Regions from separate parts of the Rhizobium sp. G187 genome, predicted to be linked through region 1. Evidence: riboswitches for the same ligand, from Rfam matches in the RefSeq annotation. Region 1 holds a riboswitch; the other holds the start of a gene.

Region 1 (7,820 bases):
CGGAGATCCTGCTCGTGCCGAACGGTTCGCCCTACTATCGTGGCAAGGTGGATGTTCGTCATCAGGTCGTGCTTCGCCAGGTCATCGAAACTGGTCTGCCACTGATCTTCGCCAACCAGTTGGGCGGACAGGATGAGCTGGTATTCGACGGCGCAAGCTTCGCCTTTAACGGCGACAAGTCGCTGGCCTTTCAGATGAGCCAGTTCGAAGAGACGTTGTCTGTCACCACCTGGAAGCGGACAGCCGAGGGATGGCGCTGTGACGAGGGGCCGATGTCTAAGATCCCCGAGCGTGAGGAAGCGGATTACCGCGCCTGTGTTCTCGGGTTCCGGGATTATGTCAACAAAAACGGCTTTAAGAGCGTGGTTCTGGGGCTCTCCGGTGGCATCGATTCCGCGATCTGTGCGGCGATCGCCGTCGATGCGCTGGGGGAGGAGCGGGTGCGGACAATCATGCTTCCCTACCGCTATACGTCGGAAGAAAGCTTCGCCGATGCAGCAGCCTGTGCGAAGGCGCTTGGATGCCATTATGACATCGTGCCGATCGCAGATCCGGTTGAGGGCTTCCTCTCAGCGCTTTCGGACATGTTCGAAGGCACGGAGAGCGGCATCACCGAGGAAAACCTGCAGAGCCGGGCGCGTGGCACCATTCTCATGGCTGTTTCGAACAAGTTCGGCTCTATGGTGGTAACGACCGGCAACAAGTCGGAGATGTCGGTTGGTTATGCGACGCTGTATGGCGATATGAATGGCGGGTTCAACCCGATCAAGGACCTTTACAAGATGCAGGTCTATGCCTTGTCCGCCTGGCGCAACAGCCATGTGCCGCCCGGTGCGCTCGGACCTTCTGGGGAGGTCATCCCGGCCAACATCCTGTCCAAGGCGCCATCCGCCGAGCTTCGTCCGAACCAGACAGACCAGGATTCGCTGCCGCCCTATCCGGTGCTCGATGACATCCTTGAATGCCTGGTGGAGCGGGAAATGGGCGTCGACGAGATCGTTGCGCGTGGCCATGAGATTGCAACGGTGCACCGGGTCGAGCATCTGCTCTATCTGGCGGAATACAAGCGTCGCCAGTCCGCACCCGGCGTCAAGATCACAAAGAAGAACTTCGGCCGAGATCGCCGCTATCCGATTACCAATCGCTACCGCGATCGTGACTGAGCAATAGCAGACGGCACGCGTACAATAGAGATTCGGGCGCTTGTCCCGGCAGAAAGATGGTGTGATGCGCAGTTCGGTTGAAATCTATGATATGGAAACCCGAACCTCGACCGTGGTCTGGGAAACAGATCTTCTGGTCGAAGCACCAAACTGGTCGCCGGACGGTTCGTATCTGCTGATCAATGGTGATGGACTGCTGCATCGGATCTGGCTTGATGAAGATAGCGAGCCGGAAGAGGTCGATACCGGTTTTGCAATTCGCATCAACAATGATCACGGCATTTCGCCCGATGGTTCCATGCTGGCGATCTGCGACAGAACACTGGTTGGTCAGTCCTGTATTTATGTCCTGCCGGCCGAAGGCGGCATGCCGCGTCAGGTGACGAAAAACATGCCCTCCTATTGGCATGGCTGGTCACCGGATGGAAAGACGCTTGCCTATTGCGGCATCCGTGATGATATCTTTGACATCTACACCATCCCGGTCGATGGCGGAGACGAACTGCGTCTGACACAGGGTGAGGGACGCAATGATGGTCCTGACTGGTCGGCGGATGGCGAATGGATCTACTTCAACTCCAGTCGCAGCGGGCTGATGCAGATCTGGCGCATGCGCCCTGACGGCCGTGACGTGCAGCGCCTGACAAACAGCGATTCCGGGGACTGGTTTCCGCATCCGTCGCCGAACAACGACAAGGTTCTCTATCTTTCCTATGCGCCAGATGTCTTCGACCATCCGCGCGACAAGGATGTCAAACTCTGCCTGATGGATATGGACGGCAGCAATCAGGAAGTTCTTTTCGAACTCTTCGGCGGGCAAGGCACGATCAATGTGCCGAACTGGTCTCCCGATGGCGGAGCCTTTGCCTATGTGCGCTACTTCCCGGAAAATCCATAGGCCAGGCCAGACTTCTTGCGCGCGCCTCCAATCAGGGTGTAAGCCTTGGGCTGTCAGGTGCCCGCGCAGGCGGGAGAATCGGGAAGTCGGTGCAATTCCGGCACGTGCCCAACGCTGTAAGGCTGACGTTCACGCGGGGGAGACCCAGCCACTGGTCGGAATGATCGGGAAGGTTGCGTGAAACGGAGGACGCCGAGTCAGAAGACCGGCCTGACATCATGGACTAGCCCGCGCGGACGGCGGGCGGTTGCGCATTGTTGGGGACCAAGCGATGCACGACGCGTACCGGGGCGCACTAGCGCCCGCATCCTCATTTTCCGAAGCCGAACGCGCCGCGGTTTATCGCGCCATACATACAAGGCGCGATGTGCGGGACCAGTTTGTCTCCGATCCCTTGCCGGATGACTTGGTGATGCGTCTGCTGGACGCTGCTCACGCGGCGCCATCCGTTGGCTTCATGCAACCCTGGGACTTCATTCTTGTTCGCGATGCAGCGCGCAAACGTGCTGTTCGCGAAGCCTTTGAGAGGGCCAATCGCGAGGCCGCCGCGATGTTTCCTGAGGAGAAGCGCGCGATTTATGACAGCCTGAAACTGCAGGGCATAGAGAAGGCACCCCTCAATATCTGCGTGACCTGTGATCCCGGCCGTGCTGGGCCTGTCGTTCTCGGTCGCACCCACAATCCGCATATGGACGCCTATTCAACCGTCTGTGCCATCCAGAACCTCTGGCTTGCTGCGAGGGCCGAGGGTGTCGGGGTTGGTTGGGTCAGCATCTTCCACGAGGAGGATGTGAAGGCTGTGCTCGGTATTCCCAAGCATATCCATATCATCGGCTATTTGTGCGTCGGCTTCGTCGCTGAACTTTATTGCCAACCCGAACTGGAAGTCAAAGGCTGGCGCAGTCGGTTGCCGCTCGGCAGTCTCGTGCATCTGGATGGTTGGGACGAGCCAGGTTTTGCTTCTGACGCGGTCATTCCTGCAATGGTTGAGGGCCGGGCTGGGCAGGATTCCGAAGGTTGATCGTGCCCTTGTCGGGCGGCAGGAAGACCGGCCCAACCTTGCGTGCGCCGAGCGCCGCTTCGTCGAGATCTCGCTCTGGTGCTGGAATCGACTTGTTCTGCAAGCTGACAGAGGGGGCGCTCAGCTGGCGGATGGACGTTTGCGGTTCAGCTTGTTTGGCGATGCCCGCACCACTGCCGCGATTGCTGGAGAAGTTGCAGGAACAACTCTCATCACGGCCGCGGCTGCGATAAGCAAATGCTGACGGCAGGTCGCGATATGACTGGCCAGTCGCCACAGAGATCATGTCTGCGGCATCTCCTTGAAGGGGGGGCTGATAGAACAGCTCTGTCTTTACGCCCGGACACATGTTCTGGCACAGGGTGGCGTCACGCTCGAAATAGGTCGCCGAACTCTGTGACGAAATGGGGAAGAAGCCACCGTCGCAGGTCCGGACGCAGAGCGTTCGGACATTGCCGGTCGGCAGGAGGCGCGGTTTTTCGAATTGCCCAAGATTCTTACTCGCCCGATCAACCTCGGGGACTGTATCGAGGTACGGCGTCCGCACGTTCTGCTCGTCTGTTTCGATGCCTTCCAGGCTACAGCCATTGGCGACGAGTTCGTCGATCCTTTGCTCTCGCGTTGGCTGGCCGCGCAATTCTTTCAGTTTTGCGGTCAGGATCGAGAGGTTCTCTTCCATTCTATCGATGGACTTGGCGATGTCGCCACAGTCGCTACCGCCATCTGGGCGGACCTGAATGATCGAGGAGTTCAAGCAGCGAAGCCGACGCTGATCCTGGCGGACCCTTCTCAGTTCGAGGTTTTGCTGGGCGACGGCACTGGCATAACGTGCGGCGGCGACTGGATCTGCGGCCTGTTGCACGGCCTTGTGGAAATTGGCCTCCAAAGTGCGGCAGACATCGGCAAGGGCGTCGCTGCCCCCCATCGTCAGGCCGACCAGCAAGATCAGGGGAAGAATCCGTCGTTTGGCCACGCCGACACTTTCGGTAATGAACGTATTGCTGTGCGCCATTCAATAGGCGTTGATGCATACGTAGCAGTGGCCGACACTAAAATAAACAAGTCGAGACGACCGCCCCAAAAGAGGCGGCCGTCGCACCATCACGCAGCCCGGGCGGCGTTCAGTGTCATCGGTTCTTCGAGAACCGTACCATCGATCTCGGCGACGATCTTCATGCGTTCCAGCAAGTCTTCGCTGACCTCCCAGGCAACCGCCACGGCCTGAACCGAGCCGATCCGGTGTGGTGCAGCAATGCGCTCTCCAGGGCATCCCATGCGCTTGAACATGCGCTCAAGGAAAACGTCAGTCACGGTCACGATATGCGAGAGGCCGGAGGCAAGACCAAGCTCGCCCACGCCGCACATCAGTTCGGCAGCGGCGATCGTGACCTGATTGCTGGCACGGTCCTGCGAGATGTCTGGGTCGATGCAGAACCGACTTGATTCCCAGATGTCTGCGGCGCGGATCTCAGGCCCGTCGCCGAGCAAGATCGGAAACGTGTCATCCAGCATGTTCGGGCCGAGCGTTGGCAAGAGGCGGAGTGACCCGCGAAGTGCACCATTATCGCCATAAGAGAGGACGTAAAGCGGGTTGGCACGGTCGTAACTGTCGATCTCCCATTCTTCCTGGACGGAGACGTCCCAGCCAAGGAGATCGTGGAAGACCTTTTTCCGCAGCCGATGCATGGCATCGATGTCGGAGGGAAATTGGTGACGGCGGGAACCGTTAATGATCCTGATCATGCGCTTGCTCCTTCGTTGAGAATGGAACAACAAAGATGACTTTTGGTTCCTGGTTTTGAAACTGGCGGTGGCGACAGCTTTCAACTCTGCAATCTGTGATAAGATCGACGCAACCCTGCGTTTACTGTTCGGGCCTTTCGATTAAGCGAGGAATGAGGCCTTGCCAGACAGCTTCTGCCACCGCCTGCGAATTGTTTACGACGTCCAGCTTTCTTCGGGCATTCGCCATGAAATATCGGACCGTTCGCTCGGTAATTCCGAGAATCATTGCCGTTTCCCAGTAGCTCTTGCCGCCGGCAATCCAGGCCAATGTTTCGCGTTCCCGTCTGGTAAGCCGGACAGCGGTAAGGTGCTTCTGGGGGTGAATCTCGACTGAACGGGTCAATCTCGCGTGAAAAATCGCAGCAAGACTGGCGATGTCTCGATCGTTCGCCATGCGCCATGCCGCAATGTCATCAATGGAGGGTGAGGGGATCACGATCAGGCAGGCATGATGCCCGGCACTGGTCAGCAGTGGATAGACAACGGCAGCCACAGGCTGGGACTGTGACAAATCCGGTTCGCCCCGTGTCCGCCGCTCGACAAAGGGTGACCAATCAATTGTCGTCGGTTCCAGTGCCGAGAAAAGTGCCGCAACATGCGGTAAATGCCGCTGTTCGCGCAGATTTCGCGACAGACGCCGATGGTCTGCGGTGGGGTAGTGATGGAGGCGGATGACATCCAGACGGCCCTCGGCCAGGCTGCCATCGAGATAGACGAGCAGTCTTGCCGAGAATGCGGAATGGAGCTTGATCAAAAACGCAGCCGGGTCGGGAGCCTCCTGGCTCTCCAACCACATGCGCACGTCGAAATAGACTTCGTGCTGAACCATAAACTGGCCCCTAAATTTCAAGGGCCCAGTGTAATGCTTCGGTTCTGAAAATAACTGGCACGAATTCCGGCCTGGGCGATGCCGACGGTTCTCAAGAGCAATCAGACGACAGGCTGAGACGCTTCGACCACGGCGAGCGCTGCCATGTTGACGACGCCGCGCGATGTCACCGAAGACGATAGTACATGCGCCGGCATGGCGGCCCCAAGCAATATTGGGCCGACATGCAAAGCATCCATCATAGTGCGAACGATTCCGAGCGAAATGTTTGCCGCATCGAGGTTCGGGAAGACGAGGAGGTTTGCTTCACCCGTCAGCGTACTGTCGGGCATGGCACGTTTCCGCAAGACTTCCGACAAGGCCGAGCCACCCTGCATTTCGCCGTCTACTTCGATCTCTGGCGCTTCCGCCCGGATGATTTCAAGGGCTGCCCGCATCTTGCTGGCGCTGGCCGAAGGGCGAGAGCCGAAATTGGAATGCGACAGGAGTGCGGCCTTCGGAGTGATCCCGAAGCGGCGGATTTCGTGGGCCGCCATGACCGTCATTTCGGCAATTTCTTCCGCGGTCGGATCGTCGGTGACGAAGGTGTCGGTCAGGAAGATGGCGCCGCGCTGGGAAATCAGCAGGCTAAGGCCCGAGAAGTCACGCACGCCCGAACGCTTACCAATGATATGGCGAACGTCCTTTACATGGCGGTCGTAGCGTCCCTCGACGCCGCAGATCAGCGCATCGGCATCGCCGCGCTTGACGGCAAGCGCGCCAATGACGGTGGTGTTGGTGCGCACGATCGTGCGGGCGGCTTCCGGATTGATTCCTGCACGGCCCACAAGCGCAAAATATTCATCGACATAGTCGCGATAACGCGGATCGTCTTCCGGATTGACCAGCTGGAAATCGACGCCGGGACGAACCCTGAGACCGTAGCGCTTCAGGCGCGTCTCGATAATTTGCGGACGGCCAATCAGGATCGGTTCGCCGATCCCGTCCTCAAGCAGGACCTGGGCTGCGCGTAATACGCGTTCGTCTTCGCCTTCTGCGAAGATGACGCGCTTCTTTGATGCCGTTTTTGCCGCAGCAAAGATCGGCTTCATCACGAAGCCGGAGCGGAAGACGAAGCGGTTGAGTTGATCGAGATAGGTGTCAAAATCGGCAATTGGACGGCGGGCGACACCGCTTTCGGCAGCAGCGCGGGCAACGGCCGGAGCGATGCGCAGAATGAGACGCGGATCGAAAGGTGAGGGGATCAGATAGTCGGGTCCGAAGACGGGTGTCTCGCCGCTATAGGCGCGGGCCGCGACTTCCGAGACTTCCTCGCGGGCAAGCGCCGCAATGGCGCGCACGGCCGCCATCTTCATCTCTTCATTGATCGTGGTGGCGCCGCAATCCAGTGCGCCGCGGAAGATGTAGGGGAAGCACAGGACGTTGTTGACCTGGTTCGGAAAATCCGAGCGTCCGGTACAGATCATGGCATCCGGGCGCGCTGCGCGTGCCTCTTCCGGCATGATTTCGGGCTTGGGATTGGCGAGCGCCATGATCAGCGGCTTTGGCGCCATCTGGGCGAGAAGTTCAGGTTTCAGGACGCCGGCGGCGGAGAGACCAAGGAAGACATCCGCGCCTTCAATTGATTCGTGAAGCGAGCGTTTATCGGTCTCTTGCGCATAGACTTCTTTCCAGCGGTCCATGAGCTCGTTGCGGCCCTTATAGACAAGCCCCTCGATGTCATGCACCCAGATGTTCTCGCGCTTTGCTCCCAGAATCACCAGCAGGTTGAGACAGGCCAATGCAGCGGCGCCAGCGCCGGAAGCGACGATCTTGACGTTGGCAATCGACTTCCCTGCGAGCTCGAGTCCGTTCAGAATGGCGGCGGCAACAATGATCGCGGTTCCATGCTGGTCATCATGGAAGACCGGAATGTTCATCATCTCGCGCAACTGGTCTTCGACCTGGAAACACTCCGGCGCCTTGATGTCTTCGAGATTGATGCCACCAAAGGTCGGCTCAAGGGCAGATATGGTCGAGACCATCTGTTCGACACTTGGCGCATCGATTTCGATGTCGAAGACATCGATGCCGGCGAACTTCTTGAACAGAACGGCTTTGCCTTCCATGACCGGCTTGGAGGCC
Region 2 (7,820 bases), on a different contig from region 1:
GGAAGGCGGCTACAGCTACGTCGCTCCGAAGGAAGGCGCGTTTGCCTGGAACCAGGGCCTTGTGCTTCTGAAGAATGCAAAGAACGTCGAGCAGGCGCATGAATTCGCCAAATGGGCGTCGACCGCTGAAGGCTCCGCCCTTTGGGCCACCGCCTTCTCCGCCAATCCCGTCGGCAAGGGCGGTATCGACCTCATGGATCCGGCCGTTTCCGAATTCTACAAGGCCAGCTTCCCCGGCGATGCCGTGAGCAAGCTTTACTGGTGGCCGAGCCAGGCCGCCTGGTTCCTCGCCAAGCGCGGCGAGTATGCCGACAAGTACAAGGCTGCTTGAGCGTTTTGAAAGATCATGCCGGCCGCCTTGGCGGCCGGCATAGGAGCCAGATGAGGCCCGCGCCGGGCCAAGGGGAATGAACCAGACGCAATGAGTGCCAGTGTCGAACTTCAAGATGTATGTGCCGATTTCGGCCCGTTCCGCGCCGTCGACAACGTGTCGCTGTCGATCAGGGCCGGTGAATTCTTCTCCTTTCTCGGTCCGTCCGGATGCGGCAAGACAACCATTCTGCGCATGGTCTCGGGTTTCATATCGCCGACTTCAGGCACGATCCGCATCGGCGGCAAGGACATGCAGGGGCAGCGCCCTAATCAGCGCCCGACGGCGCTGATCTTCCAGAACCTCGCTCTCTTTCCGCTGATGCCGATCTGGGAAAACATCGCCTTTGGCTTGGAAGCGAGAGGCGTCGACAAGAAGGCGCGGCGGCAGAAGGCCGAGGAACTTCTGGCACTGGTCGATCTGCCGAATGCAGCCGACAAATCTGTGAGCCAGCTTTCCGGCGGCCAGAAGCAGCGCGTGGCGATAGCCCGCGCGCTTGCCGTCGAACCATCCGTCATGCTGCTCGACGAGCCGCTGTCGGCGCTCGATCTGAAGCTGCGCCAGCATATGCGGGCTGAATTGCGTGCGATCCAGAAGCGCACCAATGTCACCTTCATCTACATCACCCATGACCAGGGTGAGGCGCTTGCCATGTCCGACCGGGTCGCGGTCATGTCTCATGGCAAGCTGCAGCAGGTCGCAGTTCCCCGCGAAATCTACAACAATCCCGCAAATGGCTTCGTCGCGACCTTCGTCGGCGAAACCAACTGTTTTACCGGTACGCTCTCTGCCCGCTCCGGTGCCGTCGGCGACTTCCAGACCGAGAACGGTGTTTTCCGCGGCAAGCTGGGGGTCGACATCGATAACGGCGCCAAGCTCTATGTCCGACCGGAGCATGTGCGCCTGGATGCACGCGCCACGGATGGCAACACGATTGCGGTAGAGGTCACGGATATTGCCTTTGAAGGCAATTTCATCTCGATCAAGACCGCGGATGCCTCTGGCCGGACAATCGTCTCCGAAATCCGCAATGACGGCTCAGTCGCCATACCGGACCCCGGCGCCCGGCTGTTTGCCAATTTCGAGATGGACCACGCCTTCATTCTCGCCGATGAAACCACCACGAGCGCGGCGGAACCGGCATGAAGGATCTTGTCGAACGCTACGGTGCTGGCCTGACGCTCATCATGTGCCTGCTGGTCGCCTTCTGGCTCCTGCTGCTCGTCATCGTGCCAAACCTCTATCTGTTCGAAAACTCCTTCAGACCCTATCTGCCGGTACAGGAAATGGGCGGCCCGAAGGATGTCTATACACTCAAGAACTACCTGACCTTCTTTCAGAGCCCGATCCACATCTCGGTCTTTATCTGGACGGTCCTCTATTCCTCGATCGTGACCGCGATCTGTTTCGCCATTGCCTATCCGCTCGCCTACTACCTGTCGAAAAAGGCATCGCTCAAGAGCCTGCCGACCATCTTCCTGCTGCTCACCATTCCGCTCTGGGTCAGCGAAATCATGCGCTCCTTCGCCTGGTTCATCATCCTGTCGCTGAAGGGACCGCTCAACTACATCCTGCTCGATATCGGTCTCATCGAACGCCCGATCCGCTGGATGACTGGTTTCCGCAGCGTGATGATCGGCCTCGTCTACACCTATGTCCTGTTCATGCTGTTCCCGGTCTACAATGCGATCCAGTCGCTCGATACGAGCCAGATCGAGGCGGCGGACGATCTGGGTGCATCCTGGTGGCGCATCCACTGGCGCGTGATCCTCCCCCATGCCAAACCGGGCATCGCTTCTGGATCCGTGATGGTCTTCATGCTCTCGGCCGGGTCTATCCTCGTGCCGACGCTGCTCGCGTCGACCAATTCGCGCTGGTTCACGGAAATCATCCAGCAATGGATGTTCGAATCGCTCGACTGGAATACGGGCGCGGCCTACGCATTCCTGCTTCTGATCCTGTGCACGCTCTTCGTCACCGCCGTGATGCGGATCTTCCGCGTCAAACTGTCCGACATTGCGAAGTGAGGCCGGCATGACCCAGAAATCCGACTGGCTGTTTCGCGTCTATCTCGTAATCTTCCTTGCCTATCTCTTGCTGCCACTGGTGGTCATGGGCGGCGCCGCCTTTAACGACACGCGGTTTCCCTCCGTGTTTCCCTGGCAGGGATTTACCCTGCAGTGGTTTGTCGAATTGTGGAACGATGCTCGCCTGCTGAACGCCTTCAAGAACACCTTGCTGGTTGCGCTCGCTGTCGTCGCGATCTCTGTCCCGATCGGCACCGCCGCTGCCATCCTCGTCAACAATCTCGGCGGCACGCTCCGATCCACACTCTATGGAATGATGGTCGCGCCCGTGCTCACGCCCGGCGCCGTCATCGGCATATCGACCCTGCTGTTCTGGAATTCGCTCGGCGTGGCCCCCGGCCTGCATCTCGCGGTCCTCGGCCAGGCCTCCTATATCTCGGCCTTCGTGATGTTGTTGGTCCTTGCGCGCCTTCAGAGTTTCGACCGCTCGCTGGAGGAAGCAGCCCTTGATCTCGGTGCAAGCCATATGATGGTTCTGCGCCGCATTCTTCTGCCGCATCTCTACCCGGCACTGGGTGCTGGCGCCGTTATCGCTTTCTTCCAGTCGATCGAGAACTTCAACGTAACGCTCTTCACACGCGGCCCCTACGATACCTTGACCGTCTACGTTTTCTCGAAGGTCCGAAGTGGGATTACGCCAACGATCAACGCGCTCTGTGTCATCCTGATCGCCGCGACCCTGCTCGGCGTCCTGATTATCGAGATCCGCCGTCGCAGCGTGGGCCGTCCTCAGGCTTGACCTCCAATCGACCTCCGGCACAGGTAGGAACGGCGCCTGATCTCCGGCTGGCTTGCTGAGCTGGCCCGGAGATGCCACTTCCGCAGGCGGCGGATTGGCGACTGTCTCTTACTGGGGGGATCGGACTGCACTACCCGCGTTTGCCCGGTGTTTCTCCAGGCTTTCATCGTCTGAGACGGCACGCGCCTAAGCACGGGAATTTCCTTGCACTCGCATTGTAATGATATTACAGAACGCAGGAATTGATTGATGCGCAGGTGAGGGGCTTGACCAGCAGAGCTTTGGCACCCTATTCAGAAGGGGACGGTTCCCTCATCGGATGACTTCGAGGGGATTAATAGGGAACACGGTGAGGACGACCCATACAGGGACCAAGACCGTGGCTGCCCCCGCAACTGTAAGCGGATTGCCGTTCATCCTGGTGGCGTGAGAGCGCCAAGCCACTGCGAAGTTTCGCGGGAAGGTTGATGATCTGCACATATCCGTGAGCCAGGAGACCTGCCGTCAAGAGAAATGTAACTGCAGCGGACGGGGTGTTCCGATGGATCTGAATGGAAAATTGCGCTGGTCGCCAGCGCATGAAAAATTTGCCATTTCGCCTCCCGGTCAGTCCTTGGGGGGAAAGTCGTGGCAAGTCTCACATATCACCAGCTAATCCATTGCCCGGGATGCTGTGGCATCGGCATGGCTGACATGGTTCGCGCGCGGATGCCTTGGACCCCGCTGCCCCCTGACACCAAGCAGGGGCGTCTCTAATGAGCTGTGACACGCAAGGAGTTGGTATCCAGGTCTCAGATCTCGGCTGGGGGCCGGATGCCGCACGCTTTCTCATCCGTGACGTCAGCTTCGCTCTGAAAGCCGGCGATCGATTGGCTATTATTGGTCCGAATGGAGCAGGCAAGACCACCCTGCTTCGCTGCCTCTACCGTGGCCTTATGCCCCGAGAAGGTCGGGTTCATATTGAAGGCGAAGACATCTGGCAGATGCAGGCCCGGCGCGTTGCCCAGAAAGTTGGCGTTGTTCTGCAGGAGATGCCGGCCGACTTTCCATTCAACGTCCGCGATGTCGTGATGATGGGCCGAATTCCGTGGCGTACCGGGCTATCCGGCTGGACGGCCGAGGATCGCGACCAGGTTGATCACGCGCTCGAACACTTGAGCCTGGCGGATATGGGCAAGCGGCAGTTCTCGACATTGTCGGGTGGTGAGAAGCAGCGGGTGCTCGTCGCCCGCGCGCTGGCGCAGCAGCCGCAGATCATGATCCTCGATGAGCCGACAAATCATCTCGACATCCGACACCAGCTCGAGATTCTCGACCTCCTGGGACGGCTGAAGCTGACCATTATCACCACCTTGCACGACATCAATCTGGCAACCGATTTTGCCACCCATGTGGGCTTGATGAATGCCGGGTCCCTGACGGCTTTCGGCGATCCTAAATCGGTTCTGACCGAAAAACTTCTGTCTCGTACCTTCGGTGTGACGGCCAATCACAGAGCCGATGATCACGGCCGATTGTCCGGCTTCTCATTTTCCCTTGCCGCTTCCTGATTTTGAAAGGGTCTCTCATGCCTGCCGCCTTGTTCTCCCGATTGGTCTTCGGTGTTGTCGCCACGTTCCTCGCAACCAGCGCACTGGCGGCTCCGGTGACGGTGAAGAGCTGCAATCGAGAAGTCACCTTCGACGCGCCGCCAAAGCGTGCCGTTTCAAACGACGTCAATCTGACCGAGATGATGCTCGCCTTGAAGCTACAGGATCACATGGTCGGCTATACGGGTGTCTCGGGATGGAAGACGCTGGATGAGACCTTGCGTGAAGGCGTGAAGGAACTCCCGGAGCTTTCGCCGAAGTACCCGACCAAGGAAGTGCTGCTCGACGTGGACGCTGACCTTTACTTTGCTGGATGGAACTACGGCATGAAGGTTGGCGGCGAGGTCACCCCCGAAACGCTCGAACCGTTCGGCATCAAGGTCTACGAATTGACCGAATCCTGCATCCACATCATGGCGAAGAACAAGCCGACGATGGAGGACATGTTCACCGATATCATCAATCTTGGCCGGATTTTCGCGGTCGAAGATAGAGCAGAGGCGCTGGTTGCCGGTTATCGTGCGGGCCTTGATCAGATTACCACCCGCATCGGTGCGATCGAAAAGCCGACGCGTGTCTTCGTCTATGATTCCGGCACGGAGAAGCCCTTCACGTCAGGTCGTTTCGGTATCCCGACAGCCATGATCGAAGCCGCCGGCGGGGTGAACATCATGGATGATGTCGAAAAAAGCTGGACGGAAGTCTCCTGGGAGCCGGTTATCGAGCGCAATCCGGAAGTCGTGGTGATCGTCAATTATGGCGATGTGACCGCCGAGCAGAAGATTGCTTTCATGAAGGAGAACCCCGCCTTCAAGGCCATGGACGCCGTGAAGCAAGACCGCTTTGTCATACTCGAATATGTTGAAGCCACGCCCGGTCCGCGCAACATTGACGCTATCGGCCGACTTGCCGATGCCTTCCATCCGCGCAACATGTAAACCGCTCTGCCGGGGCCGCTGTCGCGGCCCTCTCTGCGTGCGAACGGAATTTCCATGCCCCATACCAAGATCATCGGCTGGACAGGGATTGCCTGCCTGGTCATCATTCTCTGCATCACGGCAGGCGTTTCCTTTGGCTCGTCGCCCATCCCGGCGAAAACCGTGTGGCAGATCGTCGGCAATCAGTTCGTGCCTGACTGGTTTGAGCCGACCTGGTCGCCCGGGCGCGAGAGCATTGTGTGGGATGTTCGTTTTCCCCGAGTCGTTCTTGCCGCCCTGGTCGGCGCTGGACTTGCCGTTGTGGGAGCGGTTCTTCAAGCAGTCACCCGCAATCCGCTGGCCGATCCGCACCTGCTGGGCGTGTCTTCCGGCGGCGCGCTTGGCGCAATTATCGCATTGCTCCATTCCGGCCTGATCTTCGGGCTGGTCACAGTGCCGCTTTTCGCTTTCGCCGGTGCCTTGCTTGCAACGTTCGCCGTTATGGGTGTGTCTCGCTATGCCGGTGCCGCAGCAGACCGGCTGGTCCTGTCCGGCGTGGCGATCGCCTTTGTCGCGACGGCACTCGGCAATCTGGCGATCTTCCTTGCGGATCCGCGTGCCGCTCATACAGTCATATTCTGGATGCTCGGTGGGCTTGGCCTCGCCCAATGGTCACATTTGCTCTATCCGGCGATCGCTCTTTTCGGTTCGCTTGCCTTCCTGATCGTCCGGTCCCGTGAGATCAATGCGCTTGCGATGGGTGATGAGACGGCTGCGACCTTCGGCATTTCGGTGGTGCGCTTCCGCGCCACCCTCTTCGTGGTGACTGCCTTGTTGACCGGGGTCATGGTCGCTTTTTCCGGAGCGATCGGATTTGTCGGCCTGTTGGTGCCACACTTCGTGCGCCTCGTTTTTGGCAGCGACAATGTCCGGGTCATCCCGATCTCTGCCGTCTTCGGCGCGGTCATCCTGGTGTTGGCCGATATTGTCGCACGAACCATTATGGCGCCAGAGGACATGCCGATTGGCGTCGTGACGGGACTTGTCGGTGGGGTAACCTTCATCCTCCTTTTGCGCCGGCGATAGCGCCCCCAGCCCTATTGCCCAAGTTTCGTTTTCCCATAAACTGAAATCAAACGAAGTAGGGGAGGCGAAACATGTTGTTGTCTGCACGCCAGGCCGAGATCATTGCCTTGGCTAAGGAACATGGTCGAGTGCTTGTCGAGGAACTCGCGGCACGCTTTGCTGTGACGCCGCAAACCATCCGCAAGGACCTCAACGATCTCTGCGATGCCCGCGCCTTGAACCGTATTCATGGCGGTGCGGTCTTCCCCAGCAGCAACGAGAATGTGAAATACGAGGCCCGTCGCTCGATGGCGGCCCAGGAAAAGCAGGCGATCGGCCGTGCGGCCGCCGCAATGATCCCGGACAATGCCTCGCTCTTCATCAACATCGGCACTACAACGGAAGCTGTCGGCGAAGCTCTTGTTGACCACCGTGAATTGATGGTGATTACAAATAACATCAATGTTGCCAATCGCTTGAGAGTTTACCCCTCGATTGAGGTCGTCATCGCCGGTGGGGTTGTGCGCGGAGCTGATGGCGGTATCGTCGGCGAAGCGGCGGTCGATTTCATCCGGCAATTCAAGGTGGACTACGCCGTGATCGGGGTTTCGGCGATCGATGAGGACGGCGCACTTCTCGATTTCGACTTCCGTGAAGTGAAGGTGGCCCAGGCGATCATCGCCAATGCCCGACACGTAATTCTAGTCTCCGATGCGTCGAAATTCGAAAGAACCGCACCGGTGCGGATCGGCCATATCTCGCAGGTTCAGACCTTTATCACCGATCACTGCCCTTCCGCCGCTTTGCGGGCGATCTGCGCAGAACAGGAAGTGAGCCTCGTCGAAACGGACGCGCTGCCGGTGAATCGAACCGAAAATTAAGTTTCGTTTGACACTCGTTTGATTTTCAAATTAGATATACGGGCTTTCGCAATTGCAATATATGCTGCATTGCGAAATAATTGGAGGTCCCATGTCTGAGCATCCCATATACGATCTTTTCGTCATCGGCGGCGGGATCAATGGGTGTGGCATTGCTCGGGATGCTGCGGGA

The links. Region 1 has a riboswitch for cobalamin ahead of bluB (5,6-dimethylbenzimidazole synthase). Riboswitches for the same ligand answer to the same signal wherever they lie in the genome.
Region 2: it holds a riboswitch for cobalamin, as region 1 does, so the genes downstream of both, ACSV9I_RS19420 (ABC transporter ATP-binding protein) here and bluB (5,6-dimethylbenzimidazole synthase) in region 1, are expected to answer to the same signal.

What each region holds. Positions count from the first base shown of each region.
Region 1 is NZ_JBPUGM010000001.1:411,769-419,588, forward strand. It holds gene ACSV9I_RS01915 (NAD+ synthase) at 1-1,163, shown strand, start outside; gene ACSV9I_RS01920 (TolB family protein) at 1,228-2,061, shown strand; cobalamin riboswitch at 2,100-2,289, shown strand; gene bluB (5,6-dimethylbenzimidazole synthase) at 2,333-3,082, shown strand; gene ACSV9I_RS01930 (DUF2865 domain-containing protein) at 3,033-4,094, opposite strand; gene ACSV9I_RS01935 (acyl-homoserine-lactone synthase) at 4,184-4,825, opposite strand; gene ACSV9I_RS01940 (helix-turn-helix transcriptional regulator) at 4,947-5,696, opposite strand; gene ACSV9I_RS01945 (NADP-dependent malic enzyme) at 5,798-7,820, opposite strand, start outside.
Region 2 is NZ_JBPUGM010000008.1:27,159-34,978, forward strand. It holds gene ACSV9I_RS19400 (extracellular solute-binding protein) at 1-331, shown strand, start outside; gene ACSV9I_RS19405 (ABC transporter ATP-binding protein) at 422-1,516, shown strand; gene ACSV9I_RS19410 (ABC transporter permease) at 1,513-2,397, shown strand; gene ACSV9I_RS19415 (ABC transporter permease) at 2,405-3,196, shown strand; cobalamin riboswitch at 3,484-3,716, shown strand; gene ACSV9I_RS19420 (ABC transporter ATP-binding protein) at 3,952-4,746, shown strand; gene ACSV9I_RS19425 (ABC transporter substrate-binding protein) at 4,764-5,723, shown strand; gene ACSV9I_RS19430 (FecCD family ABC transporter permease) at 5,778-6,788, shown strand; gene ACSV9I_RS19435 (DeoR/GlpR family DNA-binding transcription regulator) at 6,860-7,648, shown strand; gene glpD (glycerol-3-phosphate dehydrogenase) at 7,740-7,820, shown strand, end outside.